Regions from separate parts of the Chryseobacterium sp. 14P4.3.2 genome, predicted to be linked through region 2. Evidence: riboswitches for the same ligand, from Rfam matches in the RefSeq annotation. Region 2 holds a riboswitch; the other holds the start of a gene.
The links. Region 2 has a riboswitch for cobalamin ahead of AC27VX_RS14970 (TonB-dependent receptor plug domain-containing protein). Riboswitches for the same ligand answer to the same signal wherever they lie in the genome.
Positions count from the first base shown of each region.

Region 1: linked by a shared signal. The riboswitch ahead of prpB (methylisocitrate lyase) and the one ahead of AC27VX_RS14970 (TonB-dependent receptor plug domain-containing protein) in region 2 are both predicted to bind cobalamin.

Region 1 is NZ_JBYOKO010000003.1:29,800-38,277, reverse strand. It holds gene AC27VX_RS05855 (bifunctional 2-methylcitrate dehydratase/aconitate hydratase) at 1-1,318, opposite strand, end outside; gene prpC (bifunctional 2-methylcitrate synthase/citrate synthase) at 1,471-2,625, opposite strand; gene prpB (methylisocitrate lyase) at 2,627-3,523, opposite strand; cobalamin riboswitch at 3,980-4,172, opposite strand; gene AC27VX_RS05840 (carbohydrate kinase family protein) at 5,077-5,997, opposite strand; gene AC27VX_RS05835 (MFS transporter) at 6,059-7,405, opposite strand; gene AC27VX_RS05830 (mannitol dehydrogenase family protein) at 7,412-8,478, opposite strand, start outside.
Region 2 is NZ_JBYOKO010000010.1:167-8,644, reverse strand. It holds gene AC27VX_RS14975 (YncE family protein) at 1-896, opposite strand, end outside; gene AC27VX_RS14970 (TonB-dependent receptor plug domain-containing protein) at 916-2,742, opposite strand; cobalamin riboswitch at 2,775-2,952, opposite strand; gene pafA (alkaline phosphatase PafA) at 3,197-4,843, opposite strand; gene AC27VX_RS14960 (hypothetical protein) at 4,948-5,733, shown strand; gene AC27VX_RS14955 (VOC family protein) at 5,773-6,165, shown strand; gene AC27VX_RS14950 (GNAT family N-acetyltransferase) at 6,196-6,717, shown strand; gene AC27VX_RS14945 (hypothetical protein) at 6,907-7,164, shown strand; gene AC27VX_RS14940 (tetratricopeptide repeat protein) at 7,259-8,323, shown strand.

The sequences.
Region 1 (8,478 bases), on a different contig from region 2:
TCAGCTCAGGAATACCTTCTTCTCTTCTACGCTTGTGGCCAATAGGATATTCTACTACAATTTCATCCAGGATAGTCCCATCGTTCAATTCTATAGTCATCGCATTGGCAATGGAGCGTTTTTCCGGATCATGGTAATCTGTTGTAAACTGAACATCTTCTACGCATTCAATTTTATCACGAAGAATATCAATTCCGGGATCTGAAGCAATATTATCTTCATAGTCTGCCGCAGTGAGTCTGCCGTAAATCAATGGAACGGCAATCATGTATTGGATACAGTGGTCACGGTCTGCAGGATTGTTTAATGGTCCTTTTTTATCAATAATTCTTATAGCAGCTTCGTGAGTACGTATTGTAAGTTTTTTAATATCATCTGTTGTTTTTCCAAGGTCTTTTAATTTTTTGTGTAATGTCATTGCTGCTTCTACTGCTGTCTGTGAATGAAATTCTGCAGGGAAAGAAATTTTGAAGAGTACATTTTCCATCACATAAGAACTGTAGTCTCTCTGAAATTTAAACTCATTTCCTTTGAAAGAAACATCATAGAATCCCCATGTTTTTGCTGTTAAAACAGATGGATATCCCATTTCACCTGTTTTAGCGATCAAGGCAAGACGTACTGCTCTTGAGGTGGCATCTCCTGCAGCCCATGACTTACGCGAACCTGTATTCGGAGCATGTCGGTAAGTTCTCAAAGACTGCCCGTCAACAAATGCTAATGATACGGCATTGATTATTTCATCACGGTTCAGGCCGATCAGTTTTCCAACGACTGCTGTTGAAGCCAGTTTTACCAGTAATACATGGTCTAAGCCAACTTTATTGAACGAGTTTTCCAACGCCATTACTCCCTGAATTTCGTGAGCCATGATCATTGCCTCCAGCACCTGTTTCATTTTTAGAGGAGCTTTTCCTTCTGCCATATTGGTTCTGGATAACCAGTCTGCTGTTGCTAAGATTCCTCCAAGATTGTCCGACGGATGTCCCCATTCTGCGGCCAGCCAGGTATCATTGAAATCCAGCCAACGGATAATAGCTCCGATATTGAATGCTGCCTGAACAGGGTCTAGCTGAAATTGTGTACCAGGAACTTTTGCTCCGTTTGGAACGATAGTCCCCTTTACTATAGGTCCTAAAAGTTTTGTACATGCCGGATAAGTCAATGCTTCCAGGCCACACCCGATTGTGTCTAAAAGACAGTAGTGAGCAGTCTTCCAGGCTAAATCATTTTTAATTTCGTAGTTTAATACATAGTCTGCAATATCTGCTAATACGTTGTCCGGTTGTGGTCTTTCGTTTGAAATGTGTGAGCTCATTTTTTATAATTGAAAATTTTGATTAATTGAGAATTGAGGATAAGAATTGAAAGTGGGGAGTTAAAAACTGATCACCAACTGCTTAAGGAGTTTAGTCTGGGCATTATTAATAATTAATTTTCCAGTTTTCACTTTCAGTTTTCAACTTTGAACTATTTCCTCTCGTTGATAGATATAAATTCTTTGTTTTCAGGGCCTGTATAATTGGCACTCGGTCGGATGATCTTCCCATCCTGTCTTTGCTCTATGATGTGGGCACTCCATCCTGTTACTCTTGAAATAACAAATAGAGGAGTGAACATCAGAGTAGGAACTCCCATTAAGTGATAAGAAACGGCGGAAAACCAGTCAAGATTCGGGAACATCTTCTTTTCTTCCCACATGACGGTTTCCAGTCTTTCTGCGATATTATACAGCAGCATATCTCCGGCTTCTTCAGAAAGCTGCTTAGCTACCTTTTTGATCACCACGTTTCTTGGGTCTGAGATGGTATATACCGGATGCCCGAATCCAATGATGACTTCTTTATTGGCGATACGCTTACGGATATCTGCTTCTGCTTCATCCGGGGAATTGTAACGGCTTTGAATTTCAAATGCTACTTCGTTGGCTCCTCCATGCTTTGGCCCTCTCAAAGCACCAATAGCCCCTGTTATACAAGAATAAAAATCGGAAGCTGTTCCCGCAATGACACGCGCAGTAAAAGTGGACGCATTAAACTCGTGCTCAGCATAAAGATTTAGAGATATTTCCATTGCCTTTACCCAGGAATCAGGAGCTTTTTTGCCATGCAACAGGTGTAAGAAATGCCCGCCAATAGTGTCATCATCTGTTTCAACATTGATTTCTTTACCATTATGAGTATAGTGATACCAATATAATAGCCCTGAGCTAAATGATGCCAGAAGTTTGTCCGCAATATCTCTTGCTCCTGCCATATTATGATCATCTTTTTCCGGCTGAATACTTCCGACTGCAGATACCATTGAGCGCATGACATCCATTGGGTGTGCTGCTGCGGGAATACTCTTTAAAATATTTCTTACAGAATGAGGCAATCCTCTTAGAGACTTTAATTTTGCTTTATAGTTTTTCAACTGGGAGGCGGTAGGCAGCTGGCCGTATATCAGAAGATAAGCAACTTCCTCAAACTCTGTTTTTTCTGCCAGATCCAGAATATCATATCCTCTGTAGTGAAGATCGTTTCCGCTCTTTCCTACACTACAAAGCGCTGTATTCCCTGCTGTGACCCCCGAAAGAGCGACGCTCTTTTTAGGTTTAAATGTTGGTTCGGTGCTCGTTGACATATCAATTATTTTGTTTAAAAAGGTTATCTAATTTTTGTTCGTAATTATAATATCCGATGCTTTTATAGAGCTCTTCCCTTGTTTGCATCGTATCCAGTACATTGGCTTGTGTGCCTTCTTTGCGGAGATGTTCGTATACATTCTGAGCTGCTTTGTTAGCCGCACGGAACGCAGAAAGAGGATAAAGGATCAACCCTACCCCTGCATTTTTCAATTCTTCTACAGTATACATTTCAATCATTCCGAATTCTGTTATATTGGCTAATACTGTGATTCCTGTGGCATCAACAAATTTTTGATAAAAGGTTATGTCCGGAACGGCTTCTGCAAAAATAAAATCTGCTCCGGCCTCTTTGTAAGCTACTGCTCTTTCCAGTGTCTTTTCAAGACCTTCATTAGCGAAAGCATCTGTTCTGGCGCCAATTACAAAATTATCATCACTACGGGCATCCGCAGCAGCCTTCAGTCTGTCTACCATTTCTTCTTTGCTTACCACTTCCTTTCCAGGGCGGTGTCCGCAGCGCTTTGCACCTACCTGATCTTCAATATGTAATGCGGCTGCTCCGGCCTTGATCAATGATTTCACCGTTCTTGCCACATTAAATGCAGAAGGACCAAATCCAGTGTCTACATCTACCATTAACGGGAGGTCGCAAACATTGGTAATACGCTGAACGTCTATTAAAACATCTTCCAGCGTCGTAATTCCCAGATCCGGAATTCCTAAAGAACCTGCCGCCACACCTCCACCGGAAAGATAAATAGCATTGAAGCCAGCCTGCTGTGCGAGTAACGCATGATTGGCATTAATAGTTCCAACAATCTGAAGAGGACTTTCTTTTTCCATGGCCTCCCGAAATTTCATACCGGGAGACTTCAAACTTTCACTTTTAGTCATTATAATATTTATTGTTTAGTTGAAATTTGTTCGTAGAAGACAATAGACAAACATTGCAGTAAGCAGCTCTATCCAATGATTGGGCGATAAAAAGTAATGAACGGAAGAGAAGCAAAGTAATGCTCTCCGTTTTCCGAAATTCGGAATTTTGAATAATTAAGTTCCTGCAAACCTGTTTGTTTCCAAGTCTGCTGCTCCTGCATAAATAATCGAGATCGGATAGATACACTTTTTAACTTTTTATGTTGATTAATAAAAAGTTCCTGATAAACTTCACAATACCTTTGGGAAAGAAAACTATGGAAAAGGAAAATACGGTGAACGATAGCATAATGAAAAAGCATACTGCTCCATTACCTATTTGTATCACAAAATAACATGACCTGACAAAGATTTTTGACCAAAATGTTATCCATATCGTATCATACCTGACTATAAGCTTCAGACCGCGAAAGCATCGTCAATTCGAAATAGGCAGGTCTCCTGACTTGTAACAGTTTTTATCGTCCTTCCCATATACCGGGTATACAGTGGACCTTTATTTTGATAAAAACCTTATCCGTTACTTACAGTTGCGCGACAGTTCGTGATTTGCACACGATTCCCTTTTAATACACAGCTAAGTGTAACCATTTTCGGTTGATAAAGAAGGTGTTAAGAACTCCTTGGTGGTAAATATAAGTATTTTATGAAAATGACCAAGAGATTTTATGCAAACAATAATTATTCCAAGCTAATCAACTGTAAATGTATCATTTAAAAAAACACAATTAACAATTCAAACATTACAATTTAGGCAATAACATTAATTTTTCGTTACTAAATTCATAAGATATGACGGTAAAATATTAAACCAACCTAAATAAAAACCTTATTTTACCTTTGCTTGACATTCACAAATAACAGATGTTTTCAAGGAAATTTTTGCCCTTTTTTACAAAAGTATTTTCTGAAATTTTCGCATAGGTAAAATCCGTATTGAGTGTCTGAAATTTTTACTGAAAACTTTACTGAAATTGTATTTTCAGAGACTTTATCGTAAGACATTTTACTTTAAAATAAGTTTCGGCCCATTGCTAAAAGCAATGGGCCGAAACTTATTTTTTACCACTTTCAACAAGCGAAAATATTATTTTATTTTAAATCTCTAGATTTTAGCTCTTCCTGTAATTCCCGGTCGATTTTTTTTGAATTTATGACAAAAGGAATAAAAACAACAGGTAAACATGTAAAGAATCCAAAACCATTTTTCACTGTACTGTAAATAGAAATACCAGCCATAAACCCTACTATCACTGCATTCATTATTTTGTTTGAACTGGCTTTTTTCGCTCTTTCTATCAGTTCCTGATTGTTTAACTCATTCAGTTTATTTTCTATTGGTTATTTAGATTTAAAGGTTACGAAATTTATACTAAATTGTTGAGCTAAAACATCCAACAGTATAAATAACCAAGATACAAAAAATATTTTTCCAATAAAATAAGAACAGCTAAAGGATCAGTATTCCTTTAGCTGTTCCGGTTGTAATGTTTGAGTTCATGTTTTGAACCTTAGCTGAGAGCAGTAACGGGATAACGGTTTTTAAATCTTTTAAAATCTTTTAAAGTATATTCCGGGCAGGCGCCTTCCTGTGAAGTAATAAAGGCCCCCAGTGAAACCGCCTGAGTCATAATCTCATGAGCAGAAGCTTCATTCCCGATCCTTTTGGATAAAAATCCTGCCAAAAATGAATCTCCGCTTCCCACCGTATCTTTAACCTCAACCGGGATTGTAGGATAGAGATAAAAACGATCATCTATAGCATACAATGCTCCTTTACTTCCTTTAGAAATAATAATTTCCCGAATCCCGAATTTGTCCTGCAGATATCTGATACTGTCTTCTTCGGTTTTATATTCTTTATCTAGAAAGTCCAGAACCATCCTCAGTTCTGCTTTATTGAATTTTGCCAAATGAGTTTTATGCAGCAGTTCGTTAATAATTCTGATATCGTAATAAGGTGCTCTCAGATTGATATCGAAAACATTATAACTTCCTGTTTCAAGCAGTTCAAATAATGTATTTTTTGTTTTTTCATTTCGGGCAGCCAATGTTCCAAAAACCAAAGCATCTGCTGTTCTGGCAGACTTAAGATTTTCAGGTGTCGTTTCTATAAAATCCCAGGCTACATTTTCTACAATATCATAATGGGCATCGTTATTTTCATCCACAGTAGCAACAACAGTGCTTGTAGGATATTCCTGATTGATCTGAATAGTATCTGTAGGAATCTGCCAGTTTTTAATCTTTTGCAGCAATTCGTGGCCAGGTTCATCATCTCCCACGCTGCTGATCATCTCTACATTTACACCCATTTTAAAAAGGTGGTACGCCACATTGAAGGGTGCTCCCCCGATTCTTCTTTGAGCCCCGGGAAATATATCCCAAAGAACTTCTCCAAAACAGACTATTTTATGTTTTTTTTCTTCCATTATTAATTGAATTATATTTTTCTAGTGTTGATAGACTAAAGATAGCTAAGAAAAGTGATTATCAGCTTACGATATCTTTTTCTCTTATTCTGGAACCGAACATGGCATAGCAAAGCATCAGTAATTCACAGATTACCGTAAGAAACCATGTCCATCTCCAGGACCCGAAAACATCTGCCAGACCTCCCTGAATAAGCGTAAAAACGGCTCCTCCAAATACGGCAGAAATAAATATTCCTGAAGCTTTTGAGGTATATTTGTTTAACCCTTTTATAGAGAGTGAATAAATACAGCTCCACATAGATGAATGCAGAAGACCGATAGCCACCAGAAACCAGAGATTCTGAGTAACCATAGAAACCAAAGCAAATACACCCGCTAAAACAGTTGTTACAATCAGCTGAGTTCTCGCAGATATTTTGTTAAAAAAGCTTGATACAGATCTTCCTACAAGAAATCCCCCCCAATAAAGTGTAGACAACAAAGCATGAATTCCAAAATCAACTCCGCCAATGATAATATCTGTTTTACCAAAGAAACTGATCGGGTGTCCCGAATCCATAAGCTCAAAAGCATAAAGATTAATATTGGCTCCGATAGCCACCTCTGTTCCCACATAAAAGAATATCGCAAGAACTCCCAACACAAAATGCCGGAATGACCAGATACTTCTTTCCAGTTTTTCACCATCTGCAGCCCTTGTGTTCGCAATATCCGGCAGATAAAGCTTTTTGGTTACCATAATAATGATCAGGATACACAGGATAAGCATTGAAAGCGGAAACAGCAATTGTCTTATCTCAATACTTTCTATCGAAATACCGCTGAACATTACAACTGTGACAAAAAAAGGTGCTGAAGTAGTTCCTATAGAGTTAATGGCCGTTAAAATATTCAGACGCTGAACAGGCTGAGTACCTTTCATTTCGTAAGAGGCTGCATAAGGATTCACAACCACCTGAATAATCGCTGCAGAAGTTCCCATAAGATAAGATCCTACAACAAAAATCACAAATGCAAAAGGAATGACGGCATCTTTAATACCGAATTTCAAATCGGGATACTGAGATCCGAACCATGATGAAGACAGATACATAAACAGTCCTGAAATCATAAACAAAAGCCCCCTGAGAATGGTATTTTTATATCCAAAAGCATTTACCCATTTACTTCCCAGTGTCCCATTCAGCAGGTAACCCAGAAAAAAGAAAAAGGTAGTCATTGTCGTAAATGTATTTTTGAGACTTCCTGCATGACTGAGAAAAGTGAACTTCAAAGGAGCCTGCAGCTGTTCATTTACCGTAGTCAGAAACCCAACGATAAAGTAAATAAATGTAATGATCGCAAAGGGAAGAATGGGATTATCAGACTTTCCTCCCGAAGACTTTATATCAGTTGGTGTGATCATGGCAACTTATTTTATAATTGATTTTAAAACAGGACCACATCCCTCTTCTTTTATTGCATTCACAAAACCCGTATATAAGCCTGTAAATTTATTTGAATCCTTAAGATTCATTCCTTTAAAAGCTGATAATTCTAGAAAGTCAAGTGGTTTCTGGCTTTTGATCAGGTTTTCATCATTTGCTGTAAGCCACGGCTCTGCAATTTCATAGGAACTGCCAGAATCATCAGTTTTATACTTCAGATAATGCCTATAGGAAGCAATCAGAAAAGCAGGGCGGACAAGATCGGCATCAGCTTTGATCATATTATCAAGATTAGGGATAATATACACAGGAAATTTTGAAATTCCATCAAAACACAGACGGCTCACCTGGTCACTCACACTATGATTGGAAAATCTTTCGATAAGTGTGTTTTTGTATTCATTGAGATCTGTATTTTCAGGAGCGGGAACAAAAGGAGTGATATCAGTATCCATGAAATCGCGGATAAATTTTATAATAGTCTGATTTTCCATTGCCTGGTCCACTTTTCGGTACCCCATCAGAAAAGAAGGATAAGACAACAGCGTATGTGAAGCATTTAAAAGACTAAGTTTCATATTTTCAAAAGCGGTCACATCATTGGTAAATTCTACTCCTGCTCTCTCCCAGGCAGGCCTTCCGGCAATAAAATTGTCCTCTATCACCCATTGTTCAAAATCTTCACAGTAAACGGGAGCCAGATCATCAATCCCGCTGTTGCGGTTCAGCCGGGTAATGTCTTCAGATGTTGTGGAAGGAGTAATTCTGTCCACCATACTGTTGGGGAAAGTAACATTGGCATTCACCCATTCCGCAAGTTCTTTGTCTACGGCTTCTATAAATGCTGTAAAAGCTCTTTTGGCTGTATTACCGTTATGCTGAAGGTTATCACAGGAAAGTATGGTAATTCCTCCGCTATTTCTCATTTTTCTGAGGCGTAATCCTTCTGCAATAAACCCGAAAACAGTAGAAGGAGTTTCCGGACTCTGTAAGTCGTGCTGTATTTTCGGATCATGTAAAAGAAATTCTCCTGTTTCTTTATTCAGATTAT
Region 2 (8,478 bases):
AGAACATAATAAGATGGTCCGTTATCTGCAACAGTAAGTAATGGATTAGCAGGAACTACTGGAGCAGCTATACTTGTTGTATAAATTTTGTTTCCTGAACTAAAGTAAAACTTACCATTATCAATCTGAAGATTCGTTCCGTTTGGAATTCCCGTTAATGTAACAACTGGTGTCAAAGTTCCTGTACTTGAAATTTTATAAATATAAGAATTGGCAGTAGTACCTGAAATTGTGTACACATCAGAGTTATAGGAAACTGTTCTACCAATCTGACCATTTGGAATAGTAATCTCAGTCTTATTATCAGTAGCTGTATTAATATAAGTAATCTTATTTCCATACCCTGATGAAGCATTCTGTACAAAAACATTTCCACCTGCTTCTACAATTTTATCTGCAACTTCAGTAAAGTCGATTTTCTTTACAAATGACAGGTCAGAAATTTTATACTTCGTTACACTGTTAACATTGGTAGAGAAATTGGTATTAGCTACATAGATAAATCCATTCGCGAAGGTAATACCTCTTGGATTGTTGATCTGATCTGTGATTGTACCCAATTTCTTAAAAGTATAACGATCCACCACTACAATTTTATTAGAATTGTTCATCACAAGGTAAGCTTTATTTTCGTTAAGACCTATTGCCTGAAGAACATCTCCCAATATTTCATTGTTATTATTATAAGCATAGATATTATCTTGTTGCAGGCTTAAATCTCTTGTAAGAAACGTTACATTAGCACCGTTACTTTTAAAGTTTCCTTCGTTAGAAATAAAATACCCATCCTGATACGTGATTGGCGAAATTTCATAACTTTCATTGTCACTGCTACAAGAAATGTTAAACAATAGTACAAATGCAAATAGCACTGTTAAAATTCTGGTTATTCTCATAATATATTAATTTTAATTTTTAAAAATTTATTGCCGCGTAAACGCTGTAGTTCCTTTTAGGCAAAGGGTAGAAAGAAACTGTTTTATAATAGGTATTTGTTACATTATTGACTTTAACTCCTAAGGTATATCTTTTGGAAACCGTCGCCGAAATACCGGTATTTAAAATAAAATAAGGATCAATTGCTGTTTTCCTGTCTTCATCACCTGTTATATAAGTAATCCCATTGAATAGTCCCTGTGCAAAGAATTTAAGGAAGCTATACTCATAATCTACATTTGCTGTTGCTCTGTGCATTGGAACGTACGGTCGCTGTTTATGGGTTTCCTTATCAATCGATCTCGTGTAATAATACCCGGCATTCAGCCCAATCTTATGATTCCCCAATTGTTTATTAAAAGACAATTGAGATTCCAATCCATATGATTCGGATTTATTAACGTTGAAAGCCTGCCAATACCCAAGAGCTGTAGGCAGCCATACAATAAGATCGGTCACTCCCATGTAATAAGGGGAAACGGTAAGTTTAAAATTCTTCACTTTAAACTCGTGGTTCATATCTACCTGAACAGAGGTTTCCGGTCTCAGATCCTTATTCCCGCCCGGCTCATAATAGATATCATTAAATGACGGATATCTGAAATTCTTGGATAAATTAAGCCCTACATTATACCATTTTGAAGTATCCCATTTTCCGGAGAAAGAATACAGAACCGGAGAATTGATATCTTCCACAAAATCTTTTTTAAACCCACTTTCAAAACGCAGGTCCTTTGTTGCGAAATATCTTAACAATGCGGAAACTGAACCTACATTTCTGCTTACATCCCCTATTCCACTTTTATAACCTTCTCCTTTATTGACCTGAAATTCTCCTATAAGATTAATATTCCACTTTGAATTCAGAAAATAATTGAAATCATTTTTCAAAATATAGTTTTTTCCTGTACCACCACTGGATTTAGGCAGATCCAAAGCTCCAAAATACTGAAAATTTTCTTCTGTATAAGCAGTTTTGAAAGAGTTGCTGAATTTTGTTTTATTCCAGTCCCATGAGATAAGGCTTCTTACACTCTGGCTTTTATATTTCGTTTTCGTTTCTGTTTCTTCATAGATAGGATAATGCTGTGAAGAGTCAAAAAACTGGCTTTGCCACGAAACTTTATGCTCATCAGTTATTTTATAGGAAGCTCCTGCATTAAATGTAGTATTGTAGTAATTTCCGTTCCTGTTGATATAATTAAGGTCGCTTACCTTATAATCATTTTCACTTACTGAGTAATTTCCCGAAGCTTTAAAGCTGAACCTGTCATTGCTGTAAGATCCTTTAACAAAGTTATTAAACGTATTAAAAGAAGCCACCTCTGAAAATAGTCCCCCATGAAATCCCTTATTAAAATCAAGAGTATTGTTCATATGAATACTTCCTCCGATAGCCCCACTTCCGTATACCACACTTCCACCACCGGCTTTTATTCCGATCTGATCATACCCGAACAGCGGCATATTGTTGATATCTCCTTGTCCCAGAAAGTTGGAATTGATATTAATTCCGTTCCATACAAAGGCGGTCTGCTGTGCGGTGGTTCCTCTGAAAGAAGGTGAAGAAACAGCCCCACGTCCATTTTCTTTAATATAAACCTGAGATTGAAACCTGAGCAGTTCTGAAAGGTTAGTAGAATTTTTCTCTGTATCTTCGGCTGTAATGGTTTTCACCGGATGAAAGAGTTTTACCCTGTTCATCTGGTTGTCGAAGATGTAAATAGTATCAATGGCTTTCTCTTGTCCGAAAAGAAAACAGCCATAAGATGAAAAAAGCAGTGCTAAAGATCTTTTTATATCCATATTATTTTACTTTTCCTCCGAAAGCAATATGTTTTTTGGTTATAACTCTGGCAGGTCTCCTGACTTTCGCATTCTGCACCTTCCCGTTGTATACAGTGGCTGCTTGCAGAAATTTTTAGTTGCGATTTACAGTTGCGGGGACAGTCCGGGGCTTTCACCCGATTCCCTTTTCATTCCAATATACTGGAAACCAAAATTTTTGCAAAGATAACTTTTTATATCTATTAGCCAAAAAACCAATCTGCAAACCACGGCTTCTTTTCCCATAGATTCTTCTTTAAAATAAACAAAAGTAAAATGACTGTTCTCAATATCAAAAACAGCCATTCGAAACATCATCTCTACTAATGATTTGATGAACAACACTCCTAAAGCGTAAATTAACCTTTATAAGTAAAATAAAAAACTGCCCTCAAATGAAGGCAGTTCTATATGATCGAATCATTTTGTTCAATTATTTACCAATAACCTCTGTGATTGGATTTCCAACATTTCCGCTTGGAAACTGAATTTTAAGTAACGAAGAAACAGTAGGAGCAATATCGGTCATATAATAAGCCTTATTACTTTCTCCCTGCTTAACTCCCCATCCCATAAAGATTAATGGAATATGTGAATCATAAGAATTCCATACACTGTGTGTAGTTCCTGTTTTAGAGTATGGAGGAAGCATAGAGTCATGAGAAATCAATTGAATATCACCACTTCTCTGTCTGTTGATTCCGTTGATAATTCTTTGTTTGATAGGTTCCGGAATACTTGCTTCCTGAACTTTATCTACAGAAACGGCATATAAAACAGTAGGGTCTTTTTCAAGCTCCTTAACGGCGAAGTTTCTTACGTCATCTAATTCAAGCTTACTGTCAGCCAATACTTTTCTGTCGAAATAGATCTGATAATTATCGATAGCATTGATTAATTTATCAGCTCCGAATTTCTCTTTCAGTTTTTGGTTAAGATCTTTCTGAGCTCCTTCTCCAAAGAAACCTGTCGGGATCTTATGTTCTTTCAGGAATCCTACAGAGTGTGCTCCACCATGGTCAGCAGAAAGGAAAACAGTATACTCTCCTTTTCCAACTTTTGAATCCAGATAATTAAAGAATTCTGCCAGATCCTGATCTAATCTGATATAAACATCTTCCACTTCAATAGAGTTAGGCCCGAATTTGTGTCCGGCATAATCTGTAGAAGCAAGGTTAATTGCCAAGAAGTCTGTAATATTGTCACCACCCAGTTTTTCACCTTCTACAGAAGCTTCTGCCAGCTTCAGTGTCAGCGTATTTCCGAAAGGAGTATAGCGGATATTATCTTTTTTATCCTGATAATCTTTAGCCAGATTGCTGTAAGGGAATGTAGGGGTCTTTGCACTTCCCAGTAATCCTTCCCATGGAGAATTGTCAGGCGCACTTTCTGTATACTGATTGATCGGGAGTAAGGTATTCCAGCCATTTGCTACCAGTTTTTCCGGTAGGTTCTGTGTATTGAATGATTTTACCCATTGAGGAAGATCATTCATATACCATGTACTTGTAATAAAATTCCCTGTACTGTCATCAAACCAGAAAGCTCCGTTTGGCGTATGTCCTGCCGGAAGTATAGAGGCACGGTCTTTCAGAGAAACACCAATTACCTTTCCCTGGAAGTTGGTTGCCAGTCTCAGCTCATCCGTTACTGTGGTAGACCAAAGGTTTTTGGGAGAGTGGCTGCCAATTTTTGTATTGGTGGTTCCTACAGGCTGAACGCTTTCATCTGCCGTACAGTATACACCTTTACCTGTTTCTTTATCTGTCCAGTCATTTCCTGCAATACCATGAATTGCCGGTACAGAACCTGTATAGATACAGGTATGCCCCAAAGCTGTAATAGTAGGAACATATGGAATATGTACATTATTTAAAGAATATCCTGTATTCAACAGTCTTTTGAAACCGTCATTTCCGAATTTGCCATAAAAACGGTATAAATAATCCCAACGCATCTGATCTACGACCAGACCCACCACTAATTTCGGTCTTTCCAGCTGGGTATTTTTATTCTTCTGTGCATTGATTGTAACTACGGACAAAAAAGTAACTGCCGCAATTGAAATTTTCCTAAGCATCCAAGTAAATTTTTATTGAAGACAAATTTAAGGGTTTTGAAAGTCTTGGAGTGTGAAATTTTATTTAATTTTGATATTTATCCAATTCATCAACTCAACCAACCATGATTTTAGGAGTATACTGGTATTTTAAGTTTCCTGAAGATTTATACCATTTCAAGTTTTTTAATTTTTTTGAGGGATATGGAGGTCATATCGATAATGAAGCAAATCTGGCAGCCAGAGTACAGGTTGATCATATTAACAATTTTATCCAAAAGCTGGAAGATCTGAAAAAACAGTTCAAAGAAAGCTTCATACTTCTTAATATCAATGAAAATCGATTGATTATTAACATTTCGGACCGTCAGCTTTTTGATTATCATTTCCAGCTCGCCACTGAAATAGAAAAATTACTGATTCATGAAAATGCAATATTACTGGATTCCGGTATTCCTTTCAAAATCCAGACCACTAAAAGTTGGTCTCCGGAAAGAGAAGCGTTTGAAAATATAAAACATCGGTTTATTCAGATGACAGGTTCGGAATTTAAGAAAAGTAATGCTGAAAATTACTCTATAAGAATAGACTGTAACCTGCCTTTAGATCATAAAAAAAACTTCATTAAAGATTTGGTACAGATCTGCAGGGAAGAAAATCTTCATGTATTTTACTATCATGATTTTGATTTTAAAAACCATTGTAACCTGATGCTTTTTTTCTCCAACGGCAGACAGAGAAAAGATAGCATTCAAAAAGTTCATATCAATTCTTTTGGAAGTAAAGTAAGATATCTTACAGAAAAATACCCGCTTCTAAATTTTGGACATCTTGAAGGTCTTACTTATTATCCATTGAACGGGCCTCATGTAGAACTGATGGTGGATGAAGCTTATATTTTAAATAAATAAAACAATTTTAATTCAGTACTCATTACTAAATCTGATATTATGATCAAGTTCAAATATGTTATTCTATACGTTGAAAATGTGGAGCAGTCTATGAATTTTTATAAAAACACATTCAATGCAGAAATAAAGTTCATTACTTCTGAAAAAGATTACGGAGAGCTGATTACCGGAGAAACAGGTTTATCATTTGCTTCTATTGATCTGGCCGGTTCCAATATAAAGAAGGGGTTTTTAACCTCAAAAACAAGCAGCAAACCTTTTGGAATAGAACTGGGATTTGTAACAGATGACGTTGAGGCTCTGGTTGAAAAGGCCATTCAAAACGGGGCTGTTCTTTATGAAGATATTACAGTAAAACCGTGGGGACAAAAAACCGCCTATATCACAGATCCTGATCATTATCTTATAGAAATCTGTACAGAAATTAAATAATTAAGCGGGACTATTTTGGAAATAAAAACATTGGAAAAACTAGTGCATAACCCCAGCGTAAACTGGGGGCATAATGGCTATACCACAGACAGAATATATTCAGTTTCGTCTATTGAGCTGGCAGGGTCTCTTGAATTTATTTTGAAAGAAAAATTGATTTCATATAGCAAAATCTGGGAAACCGGTTCAGATGAACTTGAAGAACTTAATCATATTGTTGAAAAAGGAAATTCTTTTGGTGCCTATATCAATGGAGAACTGGCAGGCTGGATCATCTGTGAACAGAGAGCATGGAATAACAGTTTTTATATTGAAAATATTTTAGTTGACGAAAAACACAGACGACAGGGAATCGGAATCCAACTGATTAAAGGCGCCATTAAAGAAGCCAGAAAATTAAAAAGCAGAGTCATTGAACTTGAAACCCAAAACACCAACTACCCTGCTATTCAGTTTTACAGAAGAATGGGATTCAATATTACAGGGCTGAATACAAGGTTATATGAAAATCCCGAAGAAATAGCTCTTTTCATGACGTTAGATATGGATTAATTATGGTGAAAAATTTTTATTGCAGTTATAATTAAACACTATCAGAACTTCCACTCCAATAAGAAATAATATAGGCTGAATAAAGTAAATAGGGCTCAAAGTAATTCATTACTCTTTTTCAACTAAAACACTCACAAGTGTTTTAATATTTTTATATATTAGTAATCAACAAATTAAACATTACTTACTATGAAAAATTTGAAAAAATTAAAAAGAAGTCAGCTTGTATTAATTAGTGGAGGTGATAGTGCCTATGCATTCTGTGATATGGACGGCTATTGTCCTCCCACCTCCGGTTCATACTACTGTAGTAATGGTACTTGCTATAGAGTTTCCAGTGGTGGAGGTGGCAGCAGTAATCCTGGAGGCGGAGGCGGCAGCAGCTGTAATGAGCCTATGCGTTTTTGCCAGGAATGGGAAACAGGATGTGGTTGTGTATACGGATAAAAAATATTGTCAGATAATTGGGGCGGTCTTTACCGCTCTTTTTATTTAAGAGATAAAAATGCATCTTTGCATGAAAACTAATATCTGAAATTCCATGGTACGAACAATCTTTCTTATCACTGCGATAGCTGCCTTTTCGTTCATTAATGCTCAAAAAACTACATTTAAGTGTAAAGAAGTATATGATGCAGTCAAATTGATTGATGAAGAAAAATATGATGAAGCTATAGTTATATTGAAAGAATGTGAAATAAAAGATCCGGAAGATTATACTTACCCTTATGAGATTGCTTTAGCCTATATCAAAAAAACAGATTACAAAAATGCGATATTGCTGTTGGAAAAAATCAAAGGTTATTCCAATATCAATGACTATTATTATGCACTACTCGGAAATGCTTATGATCTTTCCGGTAATCCTGAACAGGCAATAAAAAGTTATGATGAAGGGCTAAAAAAATTTCCTGCTTCCGGAAGATTATATCTGGAAAAAGGTGTTGTTCTGGAATCTCAGGGAAAAATAAAAGCAGCTGTTGAAACCTATGAAAAAGGGATCAGAGCAGAACCAATGTACCCATCAAATTATTACAGAATTTCTCAATTATATCTGAACTCTAAAGATATTTTGTACGGTCTCATGTATGGTGAGATTTTCTTAAATCTGGAACGTACTACTTCCCGTTCGAAAGAAATGAGTAAACTTTTATACAACAGTTATAAAAGTGCTGTAAAATTCACGAACCAGGATACTACAATTGATCTCTGCCAGGCCGTACTGATTATTGAAAAAAATAGCAAGCCTGGTAACCTTCCTTTCTGTATCGTTTTCAGCAGACACTTCGCAGTGGCTACAGCTGGTGAGAAAGAAATTAATCTGGAAACGCTGTCATCCATAAGGAAACGATTACTGAAAGAATATTTTAATAATAATTACAGTCCTTCAAATGTATTATTAAGCTATCATAAAACAATGGAGAACAATGACCTGTTTAACGCTTATAATCATTACATTTTTCAAATGGGAGATCAGGAAGCTTTTAATGAATGGCAGACAAACAATAAGCCGGAATACGATAAGTTTGTAGACTGGTATACTGAAAAGACAAATCTTCTTAAGATTACCAAAAGCAGTCTGTACCTATCTGATCAGATAAAATAACATTATGAAAATTATAAGTTTGTGCTGGAAGCAGTACAATATGCTTATAAAATATCCTATTTTTGAAATACCCCTCTTTACTTACCTGAACGGCTAACTTATAGAATTTAGTCTTTGCTTAAAAACTATAGGTATGCTCCTAAACCTTTGTCACT